2 regions of the Mesorhizobium monacense genome follow, and region 1 is predicted to be linked to the other one. Evidence: predicted binding sites of a transcription regulator. Region 1 holds the regulator's gene; the other holds the start of a gene.
What was found. Region 1 encodes PhoB, which activates phosphate uptake and scavenging genes when phosphate is short. Its sites were predicted from a motif close to TGTCATNNANCTGTCAT; they were not measured.

Region 1 (5,849 bases):
GGCGACAAGATGAACGCCAAGTCGAACGAAGTGATCAAGATGCGCGGCGACAAGGTCGGCGTGTTCTATGGCGACAAGCAGGCGCTGTTCGACGTTAATCTCGACGTCCGCCTCAACCAGGTGACGGCGCTGATCGGCCCTTCCGGCTGCGGCAAGTCGACCTTCCTGCGCTGCCTCAACCGCATGAACGACACCATCGACTCGGCGCGGGTGACCGGCAAGATCACGCTGGACGAAGAGGACATCTACGACAAGAACATCGACGTCGTCGAACTCAGGGCCCGCGTCGGCATGGTGTTCCAGAAGCCCAACCCGTTCCCGAAGTCGATCTACGAGAACGTCGCCTACGGCCCGCGCATCCACGGGCTGGCCAAGCGCAAGGCCGACATGGACCAGATCGTCGAATCGAGCCTGAAGAAGGCGGCGATCTGGAACGAGGTGAAGGATCGCCTGCAAGAGCCCGGCACCGGCCTTTCCGGCGGCCAGCAGCAGCGCCTGTGCATCGCGCGTGCCATCGCCGTGTCGCCGGAAGTGATCCTGATGGACGAGCCCTGCTCGGCGCTCGACCCGATCGCCACGGCCCGCGTCGAGGAGCTGATCGACGAGCTGCGCCAGAATTACACGATCGTCATCGTCACGCACTCGATGCAGCAGGCGGCGCGCGTGTCGCAGCGCACGGCCATGTTCCACCTCGGCTATCTGGTCGAGGAGGGCGCCACCGACAAGATGTTCACCAACCCCGACGACAAGCGCACGCAGGACTACATCACCGGCCGGTTCGGCTGAGCGGTCCGGCGGCAATTTTCAGGCACGAGGACAGGATCATGGGTGAACATCATACCGTCGCCTCTTTCGACGAGGATCTCGGGGCGATCAGCAAGCTGATCTCCGACATGGGCGAACTGGCCGGCTCGATGGTCGGCGGGGCAACCCGTGCATTGCTGACATCGGACAATGCGCTGGCGCAGCGCGTCGTCTCAGACGACGCCATCATGGATGCGCGCCAGCGCGAGCTGGACGACCGCGCCATCACGCTGATCGCCAAGCGCCAGCCGATGGCCAACGATCTGCGCGCGGTGGTCGGTTCGATCCGCATGGCCGGCGATCTTGAGCGCATCGGCGACCTTGCCAAGAACATCGCCAAGCGCGTCGGCACCGTCGGCCTCAGCGTCACGCCGCGCGACCTCTCGCACTCCATCGATGTGATGGCGCAGCTGGTGCTGGTCCAGGTGCAACGGGTGATCGAGCAATACGCCGCCGCCGACGCTGCGGCACTCGCCAAGCTTCGGAACGACGACGAGCGCATCGACGTCAAGTACACGTCGGTGTTCCGCGAGCTGCTGACCTACATGATGGAGGATCCGCGCAACATCACGGCCTGCACGCATCTGCTGTTTTGCGCCAAGAATCTGGAGCGCATCGGCGACCATGTCACCAACATTGCCGAGAACGCCTACTACGTTCTGACCGGCTCGCAATTGCCCGCCAATCGTCCCAAACAGGACGAGACGGCGATGTCCGCGCCGGCGGCATGACAGGGGTAACCGACCGATGATCGCGCCACGCATCATGGTGGTGGAGGACGAGGAGCCGCTGGGGGTGCTGCTCCGCTACAATCTGGAGTCCGAAGGCTACCAGGTCGAGGTGGTGACGCGCGGCGACGAGGCCGAGATCCGCCTGCAGGAGAATGTGCCCGATCTTCTGGTGCTCGACTGGATGGTGCCGGCGGTTTCCGGCATCGAGCTTTGCCGGCGCCTGAGGATGCGGCCCGAGACCGAGCGGCTGCCGATCATCATGCTGACGGCGCGTGGCGAAGAGAGCGACCGCGTGCGGGGCCTCTCCACCGGCGCCGACGACTATCTGGTCAAGCCGTTCTCGACGCCGGAATTCATGGCCAGGGTCAAGGCGCTGCTGCGCCGCGCCAAGCCGGAAGTGCTGTCCAGCATGCTGAAGGTTGGCGACATCGTGCTCGATCGCGAGTCGCACCGGGTCTACCGCAAGAAGAGCGAGATCAGGCTCGGACCGACCGAGTTCCGACTGCTCGAATTCATGATGCGGCATCCGGGCCGGGTGTTTTCGCGCAGCCAGCTGCTCGACAATGTCTGGGGCGAGACGATCTATATCGACGAGCGCACGGTCGACGTGCATGTCGGCCGGCTGCGCAAGGCGGTCAACAATGGCCGCATGCCCGACGTCATCCGCACCATCCGCGGCGCCGGCTACGCCATCAGGGAAGATTAGGACCCTTCCATCCCGACAGATCGGGATTCACGCGCTACTTTCTAAGCGAGACAGTACAGCCCACAGAGCATCGAACTCGGGTTTGGTGGTCTCGCGGGTTTGCGCGCCATCTGGGTCGTCGACCTCTCCCACCGGCGGCAGTTCCCCTTCGGGCAAGTGATCGCCGTCGAGACCGCCGGGATAGGCGAGGAGCACGCGACCATCTGCGTAAATGTGCATTGCCCGACAACCAAGATTTTCGGCGTCGCATTCGAAGTAGGACACGACGGGAAGATCAGTTTCACGGGACGAGACATCGGCGCAAGAAAGCCAACGGACTGGCGGGCCGAAGTCCGGCAGGTAATATGTCACGCCATGCCGGTTACGGTAGCTCTTCATCATAGACGCTCACGATTGGGGGTCTGACGTTTCAGGCAACGCTCTTGCCGGCGACCGTTCGCTGCTGGACGCCCGGCGCAAAAATCTCCTGGTCGACGAAGCCGAGCGCGCGCATGGCGCAGCCCTCGCGGATCAGCGGCAACTCATTCGGCTCGGTGTCGAAGGAGATCGATTTCGAGTGCTGGCCGCCGGCAGTCTGGGCAATCGCCTCGCGCAGCGCCGGTTCGATCAGATCGAAGGCGGCGGCGCCGACGCCGACCATGGCGACCGGTGCCGGGTCGATCAGTGCGAACAGGCTGCCAAGGCCGAAGCCGAGCGCCTCGCCGGCCTTGCGATAGGCTTCGCGCTCCGGGCCGTCGGTCTCGCGCGCCCGCGCGGCGAGCGCGCGCATGTCGGCATCGCCGACATCGACCGGTTCGGCATCCTCGCTCATCATCCTGGCGTTGCGCCAGATGGCATAGTTGCCGGCATAGGCCTCGACGCAGCCGCGCCGTCCGCAGCGGCAGAGCGCACCGCCCGGCCGGTGGATCATGTGGCCGAACTCGCCGCCGGACGAATGAGTGCCGGTGAACAGTTCGCCCTTCAGCACCAGCCCCATGCCGATGCCGTGCGAGAGCAGGATGGCGATGAAATCGTCGCGGTAGCGGTCGGGATCGCGCCATTGCAGCGCCACCGCCATCATGTTGCAGTCGTTTTCCATGGTGGCGGGAATGCCGAATTCGCCTTCCAGAATGTCGGCAAAGGGGATGTCGGTCAGCGACGTGATCGGCGACCACAGCATGGCGCGGGCATGGGTGTCGGTGATGCCCTGGATGCCCATCGCGATGCGGGCGACGCTGCGCACATCGAGGTCCGGATCCTCGAACCGGCGCCGGACTATTGCCGTGCATTCGCCGATCAGCTCGTCGCGCGGCATGGTCAGCGTGTCGAGGCGGCGCTGTTCCTCGGCAATGACCTGTCCGGCATAATCGATGACGGCGACGGAGAGGAAGTTCAGCGACAGCACCACGGTCATCACCGCCGTGGCTTCCGGATTGAGGCCGAGGCCGACCTGCGGCCGGCCGCGCTTCAGTGAAGCCGTCTCGCTCGGCTTGCTCTCGGTGAGGATGCCTTCCTGGATCAGGTCCGACGAGATCGCCGAAATGGTCGAATGGCTGAGGCCGGTGGTCGCGGCGATCTCAGTCCGTGACGGCTGGCCGGCCCGGCGCACAGCCGAAATCACCATCGCCCGGTTGCGCCGGCGTAGATCGTCGTGGCGGATTCCAACCGACATGGCCTGCGTTCCTCCCTGCCGCCGCAGCCTTTCGTGACGTCGAAAGCCGTCGACGCGCTCATTGAATATTGGCAGAAGTGGGAAGCCCTGTCATTTATTTATTCCGAGACTCGAAAAAAAGTCACCGACCCATCAAAATCCATCAGAATCGATGTTGACAGCGCTTCATCGTTGCATCAGTATTTTTTCGAGGCTCGAAAAAATAGAGCCTTGTGCCGACCTTCGGGTCAGTTTTGTCGCGCCGCGCGCGGCGCAGGGAGGATATCATGAAGAAATTTGCAGTCGCCATGCTGGCGGGTGTCGCCATGTCGCTGACACTGGCGTCGGTCGCGCAGGCGAAGGACAAGGTCATTGGCGTGTCATGGTCGAACTTCCAGGAAGAGCGCTGGAAGACCGACGAGGCGGCAATGAAGGCGGCGATCGAGGCTGCCGGCGACAAGTACATTTCCGCCGACGCGCAGTCCAATCCCGGCAAGCAGCTGACCGACGTCGAAAGCCTGATCTCGCAGGGTGCGAATGCGCTGATCGTGCTGGCGCAGGACGCCTCGGCCATCGGGCCGGCGGTGCAGAAGGCGCTTGACGAAGGCATTCCGGTCGTCGGCTACGACCGACTGATCGAGAACAAGGACGTCTTCTACCTGACCTTCGACAACAAGGAAGTCGGCCGCATGCAGGCCCGCGAAGTGTTCAAGGTCAAGCCGGAAGGCAACTATGTCTTCATCAAGGGTTCGGGCGCCGATCCGAACGCCGATTTCCTGTTCGCCGGCTCCATGGAAGTGCTGAAGGAAGCCATCGACGGCGGCAAGATCAAGAATGTCGGCGAGGCCTATACGGATGGCTGGCTGCCGGCCAATGCGCAGAAGAACATAGAACAGTTCCTGACCGCCAACGACAACAAGGTCGATGCGGTGGTGGCGGCCAATGACGGCACCGCCGGCGGTGTCGTTGCCGCGCTGACGGCTCAAGGGTTGGCCGGAACCGTTCCGGTCTCGGGCCAGGACGGCGACCACGCCGCGCTGAACCGCATCGCGCTCGGCACGCAGACCGTGTCGGTGTGGAAGGACGCGCGCGAGCTCGGCAAGAACGCCGCCGAGATAGCCTCGCAGCTGGCCGACGGAAAGCAGATGACCGACATCGCCGGCGTCAAGGACTTCACCACGCCGGGCGGCAACACCGTCAAGTCGCTGTTCCTGACGCCGGTCGCGATCACCAAGGACAACCTCAATGTCGTCATCGACGCCGGCTGGATCAAGAAGGACGAGGTCTGCGCTGGTGTCGCCGCGGGCAGCGTCGCGGCCTGCAACTAAAGCCGGCCGATACCGGTAGCGAGTTCGGCGCCGCGGCCCTAAAGCCGCGGCGTTTCTCAAAGGGGCTTTCCGCTTCAATTGAGCCGGGAAAGCAAATAGCATCGTGTTCCGGCAACCGCGCCAGACGGCAGACCGGTGGGAGGACATCATGACCGATACGGCTTCCAACACGCCGGTCGCCAATGCGGCCGCGGATCGGGCGCGGGCTGCCGAGCTCAGCGCCGTCGGACGTTTCCTCAAGGCAACCGAACTCGACACGCGCATGCTCGGCATGGTCGGCGCGCTGCTGGTCATCTGGATCGGCATCCACCTCCTGTCGGGCGGCCTTTTCCTGACGCCGCGCAATCTGTGGAACCTGTCGGTGCAGACCTCGTCGGTGGCGATCATGGCGACCGGCATGGTGCTGGTCATCGTCATGCGCAACATCGACCTTTCGGTCGGCTCCGTCGAAGGCGTGATCGGCATGATCATGGGCGTGGCGCAGGCCGAATTCCTCATTCGGGTCATCGGCTTCCAGCTCGGTAATCCCTGGCTCTGGATCATCGCACTCGCCGTCGGCGTGGCGCTCGGCCTTTTGATCGGCGCGTTCCAGGGCTTCATCATCGCCTATATGGAGGTGCCGGCCTTCATCGTGACACTGGGCGGCCTGC
Region 2 (5,849 bases), 3.0 Mb from region 1:
CGGTTTTCGGACAAGATCATGGTCAAACTAAAAGGCCTTAGCGAACCACGTAGGGCAGCAGGCCGAGGAAGCGGGCGCGCTTGATCGCCTTGGCGAGTTCGCGCTGCTTCTTCTGGCTGACGGCGGTGATGCGCGACGGCACGATCTTGCCGCGCTCGGAAATGTAGCGCTGCAAGAGGCGCACGTCCTTGTAATCGATCTTTGGCGCGTTGGCGCCGGAGAACGGGCAGGTCTTGCGGCGGCGGTGGAACGGGCGCCGGGTCGGGATCTGATTGATGTCGACCATTATTCTGCACCCCCTTCAACACCTTCGCGCGGACGGCGCGGACCACGATCGCCACCGGCGTCGCCGAACGAGCGCGGCGGACGGTCGCCACGGTCGCCGCGATCGCGGTCGCCGAACGAGCGCGGGCCACGATCGCCACGGTCACGGTCGCCGAAGCCGCCGCGTTCCGAGCGCTCTTCGCGCTTCTGCATCATGGCCGACGGGCCTTCCTCATGCGCCTCGACCTTGACGGTCAGGAAACGCAGCACGTCCTCGGACAGGCCCATCTGGCGCTCCATCTCGTTGAGCGCTGCCGGCGGGCAGTTGAGGTCCATAAGCGTGTAGTATGCCTTCCGGTTCTTGTTGACCCGGTAGGTGAGGGACTTCAGTCCCCAGTTCTCGACCCGGCCGACGGACCCGCCATTGGCGGAGATGACGCCCTTGTACTGTTCGACAAGCGCATCGACCTGCTGCTGCGAGAGGTCCTGCCGGGCAAGAAACACATGTTCGTAGAGAGCCATAGTGTATCAGTGCCTTTCTTCGTTTCTCTCCCGGACCCTCGCGGCAAAAGCCTCTGCAACTTCTCTGACCGCTGATCCCCGGTAAAAGGGGGGGCGGGAAGAAAGGAGCATTTCGAGACGGTCGAGAGCGGAGACACGGGAGGCGGAAGCGCTTCTGGCTTCACACACCGCTTTTCGAGAAAAGCAACGGCCCTCCGTTCAGCCCCCAGCAAGGACCGGCAGATTGCGGGCGTCTATACAGCAATTCCCGGGGAAGGCAAGGGCGGGCAGTGTCTTAGTCTGAAATCCAAATCAGATAGTCGGCCAGAGAGCGTTACCAGGTGCATCCCGGCCACTTGATAAGCACGCTGTGCCCGTAGGCAGCCTCCCTATCGTCATATGATTTAACGACCGACCATACTGGATTGCCGTTGTCGTCGGTCTCGCTGTTCACCATGACTGAAACGATATGGTCCGGGTACCTGGCGCCCTCGACTGCCGTCAGCCTGTCGCGAACGCGCGCCTTTTCCTCGTCGGTCAGGTGTCGTTTCATGAAAGAAGCCTCCACCTCTTTCGGCTAAGCATACAGGAGTTCGGCTCGCCATGCGACAGGTCGATGCCGATTGACGGTAGGGCAAATCTCAAAACTGAGACACTACCGCCGTCCTTGGCGTCGCAGGGTCGAAGAACACCAGGCTCAACTGGTGTGGGCGACCGCCTTGTCCACCGTCTCGGGGAAGAAGTCGGGTGCTGCCCGGCGCTTGCCGAACATCATGTCGTATTGCAGCAGGCGGAAATCGTTGATCGCCGGGTCGATCTTCTTCTGCCGCGCCCAGTCGGGCGTCGCCTCGCCGGCCGGCGTCAAGAGCAGGTTGCGGTCGACGACGCGGTAGCGTTCGCGCAGTGCGCCGAGGAAGCCGGTATAATAGGGGTGCGTGATGCCCGCCGTGGTCAGGATGTGGTAGGGCAGGAAGGCCGGGCTGACCGCGCCCATGTCCTCGGCCGGGCCGGTGCGGTTCGACCAGATGATCAGCGGCGTCTGGTGATGCTCCAGCATCTGGTCGGCCGGTTCCTTGCGCGGTGCGACATTGTCCTTCATGAAGCCGGTCTCGACATAGACCGGTCCGAGCGGCGGCAGATGGTCGCCGAAGAAGGCGATCACCGTCGGCCGCTCGCGTTTCCTCGCCCATTCGATCAGGCGCTCGAGGCCGCGGTCCGCATCGGCGGAGCCTTCGGCGAAGCTGAGCAGCGATTCCCGCGCCCATGTGCTGATCGGCGCCTGCACCTTGTGGGTCGGATTGTAATAACGATACGGCTCGTAGGGACCGTGGTTCTGCAGGCTGACGGCGAAGAGGAAGACCGGGTCTTCGCTGGCGTCGGCTTCGCGTATGATCTCGTCGGTCATCGCCGCGTCGGAGGCCAGCGGCCCGCGCTTCTGCATCGGCGGCAGCGTCTCCTCCGAGCGGAAGTCGGTGAAGCCGAAATCGGCATAGACCGCGCCGCGGTTCCAGAACCAGTTGGTGCCGGGGTGAATGGCGCGCGCCCTGTAGCCTTCACTCTTCAGGAAGGTGGCCAGCGAGGGCGTCGGCGAGCGCACATATTGCTGGTAGGGGATGGAGCCGGCCGGCAGGAAGGCGTTGGAAAAGCCGGTCAGCGCCTCGAACTCGATGTTTGCGGTCATGCCGCCGAATTCGGGCGAGAACATGTAGCCCGAGCGCAGCGCCCGCACATTGGGGATCGGATCCGGCGTGATGGTGACACCGGGCAGCTTGGTCGAATCCCAGAAGGATTCGCTCATCACGATGATGATGTCGGGCTTGTCGGCCGGCACCGATGTCGTCACCCCGGGCCTGTCGATCGCCGCGATCGCCTTGTCGGAATAGCCCGCCGGCGCCGAGACTTGCGCCATCGGCACGTTGAGCGCGAAGGCCAGCGCGAAACCGTTGGAGGCGTAGTTTTCCTTCTGGTCCCACATGATCGGGATGATCTGCAGCCGGTCGCGGGTCCACGAGAAGGTGGCGTAATCCATGATCGAGACGAAGAAGGCAAGCAGCGGCACGGTCAGCGTCAGCCTGGCAAGGCGCCCCTTGCGGCTGAGGACCGGCACCCGGCGCCGCCACTGCCGCCAGCCATAGACGAGCAGCGACAGGCCGCCGACGATGCCGATCGCGATGGCGAGAGCAGTCATCGGCCGCTCGCGCACCAAAAGTGGCATCAGCGACATGATCTGGCGTGAATACAGAAAATCGGTCGGATAGAGCGGGTCGCCGAGATAGTGCGACTTCTGGTGGCCGACAAAGGCCAGCGCCAGCGTCAGCGGCGCCACGATCATCAGGCTCTGGTGGCTGCGGCCGAGCACGGCGTCAAGGCCGATCAGCACCAGCGCGAACACGATGATGGTGGTCCAACCCGGTTTGAAGGGTTGCAGGAAGAATCCGACCGTGCCGTAAAAGTCGCCGCGCACGATCCATTCGATGGCAAAAACCAGTATGGCGGAGACGAGCAGGCTGATCAGGCCATAGCGGACGACGGGCCACTTCCGCCCCGGCAGATAGCCGGTGGACGGATCGCCTTCCAGAAACTGCGGCGCGGGTTTGGTCACGCCTTTCCTGATCCTTGCCACTTCACTTCCCCCGGCCACGCAACGCGTCTTTCCCACTCGCGTCACTGATCTGTCATAGAACTGTCATGCAAAAGCTAGCGGCTGTGGCGAAAATAAGAAGAGCCAGCAAACGATTCGTGAGCGGTTTTCATCAGGTGTGATCGCCAAAAAGGCTTTCGGAACAGGGACTCGGTCGGTTTTCCCGGCCGCAACGAAGGCTGAAACGCTGCCCGCGGGCTTGACTTGGCCGTCCGCCTTGCGTCACAGGCAGGGAAAACCAGCCTCTGGAGAAGCCCAAATGGCCGTCGCATTCACCTTTCCGGGACAGGGCAGCCAGGCTGTCGGCATGGGCAAGGACCTGGCGGATGCCTTTCCCGAGGCGCGCAAGGTCTTCGAGGAGGTCGACGACGCGCTCGGCGAAAAACTGTCGAAACTGATCTGGGAGGGTCCGGAAGAGACGCTGACGCTGACCGCCAACGCCCAGCCGGCGCTGATGGCGGTGTCGCTGGCCGCGATCCGGGCGCTGGAGGCGAGGGGCTTTTCGCTGAAGGACAAGGTGTCTTACGTCGCCGGACATTCGCTGGGCGAATATTCCGCCCTTGCCGCCGCCGGCTTCGTTTCGGTCGCCGATGCGGCGCGGCTGCTTCGCGTGCGCGGCAACGCCATGCAGGCGGCGGTGCCGGCCGGCGAGGGCGCCATGGCGGCCATCATCGGGCTGGAACAGGCAGATGTCGAAGCCGCCTGCACTGAAGCCGCTCAAGGCTCGGTTTGCCAGGTCGCCAACGACAATGGCGGCGGCCAGCTGGTCATTTCAGGCGCCAGGGCCGCGGTCGAGCTGGCGGCGAAACTCTGCACCGAAAAGGGCGCCAAGCGGGCGCTGATGCTGCAGGTCTCGGCGCCCTTCCATTCCGCGCTGATGGCGCCGGCGGCCGAAATCATGCGCGAGGCGCTGGCCAGCGTGGCGAAGAACGCGCCGGTGGTACCGGTCGTTTCCAACGTCACAGTCACGCCGACCAGCGACCCCGACGAGATCGCGGGCCGCCTGGTCGAACAGGTGACCGGCCGCGTGCGCTGGCGCGAAACGGTGGAATGGTTCGGCGCCAATGGCGTTGCGACGCTCTACGAAGTCGGCGCCGGCAAGGTGCTGTCGGGACTGGCGCGACGCATCAACCGCGATGTCGCCACCGCCGCCGTCGGCACGGCGGCAGACGTCGAGGCGGCGCTGGCGACGCTTGCATAATCCACTGGCGATTTGACCCCACCCATGTGAAAGGGTGTCCTCTGAGATTCAGGAGACAAAAATGTTCGAACTGACCGGCCGAAAGGCGCTCGTCACCGGCGCAACCGGAGGCATTGGCGAAGCGATCGCCCGCGTGCTGCATGCGCAGGGCGCCATCGTCGGCCTGCATGGTACCCGCGTCGAAAAGCTGGAGGCGCTGGCCGCTGAGCTCGGTGACCGGGTCAAACTGTTTCCGGCCAACCTGTCCGACCGCGACGAGGTCAAGGCGCTCGGCCAGAAGGCCGAGGCCGATCTCGAAGGTGTCGACATCCTCGTCAACAATGCCGGCATCACCAAGGACGGCCTGTTCGTGCGCATGTCGGATGCCGACTGGGATGCGGTGCTGGAGGTCAACCTCACCGCTGCCTTCCGGCTGACCCGCGAACTCACCCATCCGATGATGCGCCGCCGGCATGGCCGCATCGTCAACATCACCTCGGTGGTCGGGGTCACAGGCAATCCCGGCCAGGCCAACTACTGCGCTTCGAAGGCCGGCATGATCGGCTTTTCCAAGTCGCTGGCGCAGGAGATCGCCACCCGCAACATCACCGTCAACTGCGTCGCTCCGGGCTTCATCGAATTGGCCATGACCGACAAGCTCAACGACAAGCAGAAGGAGACGATCATGGCGGCGATCCCGACCCGGCGCATGGGCACCAGCGCCGAGGTCGCCTCTGCGGTCGCCTATCTCGCCTCCAATGAAGCGGCCTATGTGACCGGCCAAACCATTCATGTGAATGGCGGCATGGCCATGATCTGACGGACCAAGGTCCGGCGGGTTGTGAAAAGGCCCATTTCGGCTTGGACCTCGGCCATTTTTCGTGTAATGCGGCCCGCAACCCGGCGGTTCGGGCAAAAACCGGTCCTGTTTGTTGTGTTTCCGGCAGGACCATCTTTCAGCTTGATTAGCGGCATTCCGCCCGCTAACGAAGACAGACAACCAAAAGACGAGGATGCCCCAAATGAGTGACACCGCAGAGCGCGTCAAGAAGATCGTCATCGAGCATCTTGGCGTCGACGCCGACAAGGTGACGGAGCAGGCCAGCTTCATCGACGATCTGGGCGCTGACAGCCTCGACACGGTCGAACTCGTCATGGCCTTCGAAGAAGAATTCGGCGTCGAGATCCCGGACGATGCGGCCGAGACCATCCTGACCGTCGGCGATGCCGTGAAGTACATCGACAAGGCCTCGGCCTGAGGCT

Region 2: the regulator PhoB is predicted to act here: its motif matches at 3,439-3,455, upstream of AC1RUK_RS17695 (LTA synthase family protein).

Annotation. Positions count from the first base shown of each region.
Region 1 is NZ_CM165567.1:6,600,752-6,606,600, forward strand. It holds gene pstB (phosphate ABC transporter ATP-binding protein PstB) at 1-786, shown strand, start outside; gene phoU (phosphate signaling complex protein PhoU) at 825-1,535, shown strand; gene phoB (phosphate regulon transcriptional regulator PhoB) at 1,552-2,241, shown strand; gene AC1RUK_RS31650 (DUF6881 domain-containing protein) at 2,269-2,622, opposite strand; gene AC1RUK_RS31655 (ROK family protein) at 2,651-3,892, opposite strand; gene xylF (D-xylose ABC transporter substrate-binding protein) at 4,159-5,199, shown strand; gene AC1RUK_RS31665 (sugar ABC transporter permease) at 5,348-5,849, shown strand, end outside.
Region 2 is NZ_CM165567.1:3,606,041-3,611,889, reverse strand. It holds gene rpsR (30S ribosomal protein S18) at 38-286, opposite strand; gene rpsF (30S ribosomal protein S6) at 286-786, opposite strand; gene AC1RUK_RS17700 (hypothetical protein) at 1,100-1,318, opposite strand; gene AC1RUK_RS17695 (LTA synthase family protein) at 1,463-3,388, opposite strand; gene fabD (ACP S-malonyltransferase) at 3,666-4,607, shown strand; gene fabG (3-oxoacyl-[acyl-carrier-protein] reductase) at 4,669-5,406, shown strand; gene AC1RUK_RS17680 (acyl carrier protein) at 5,609-5,845, shown strand.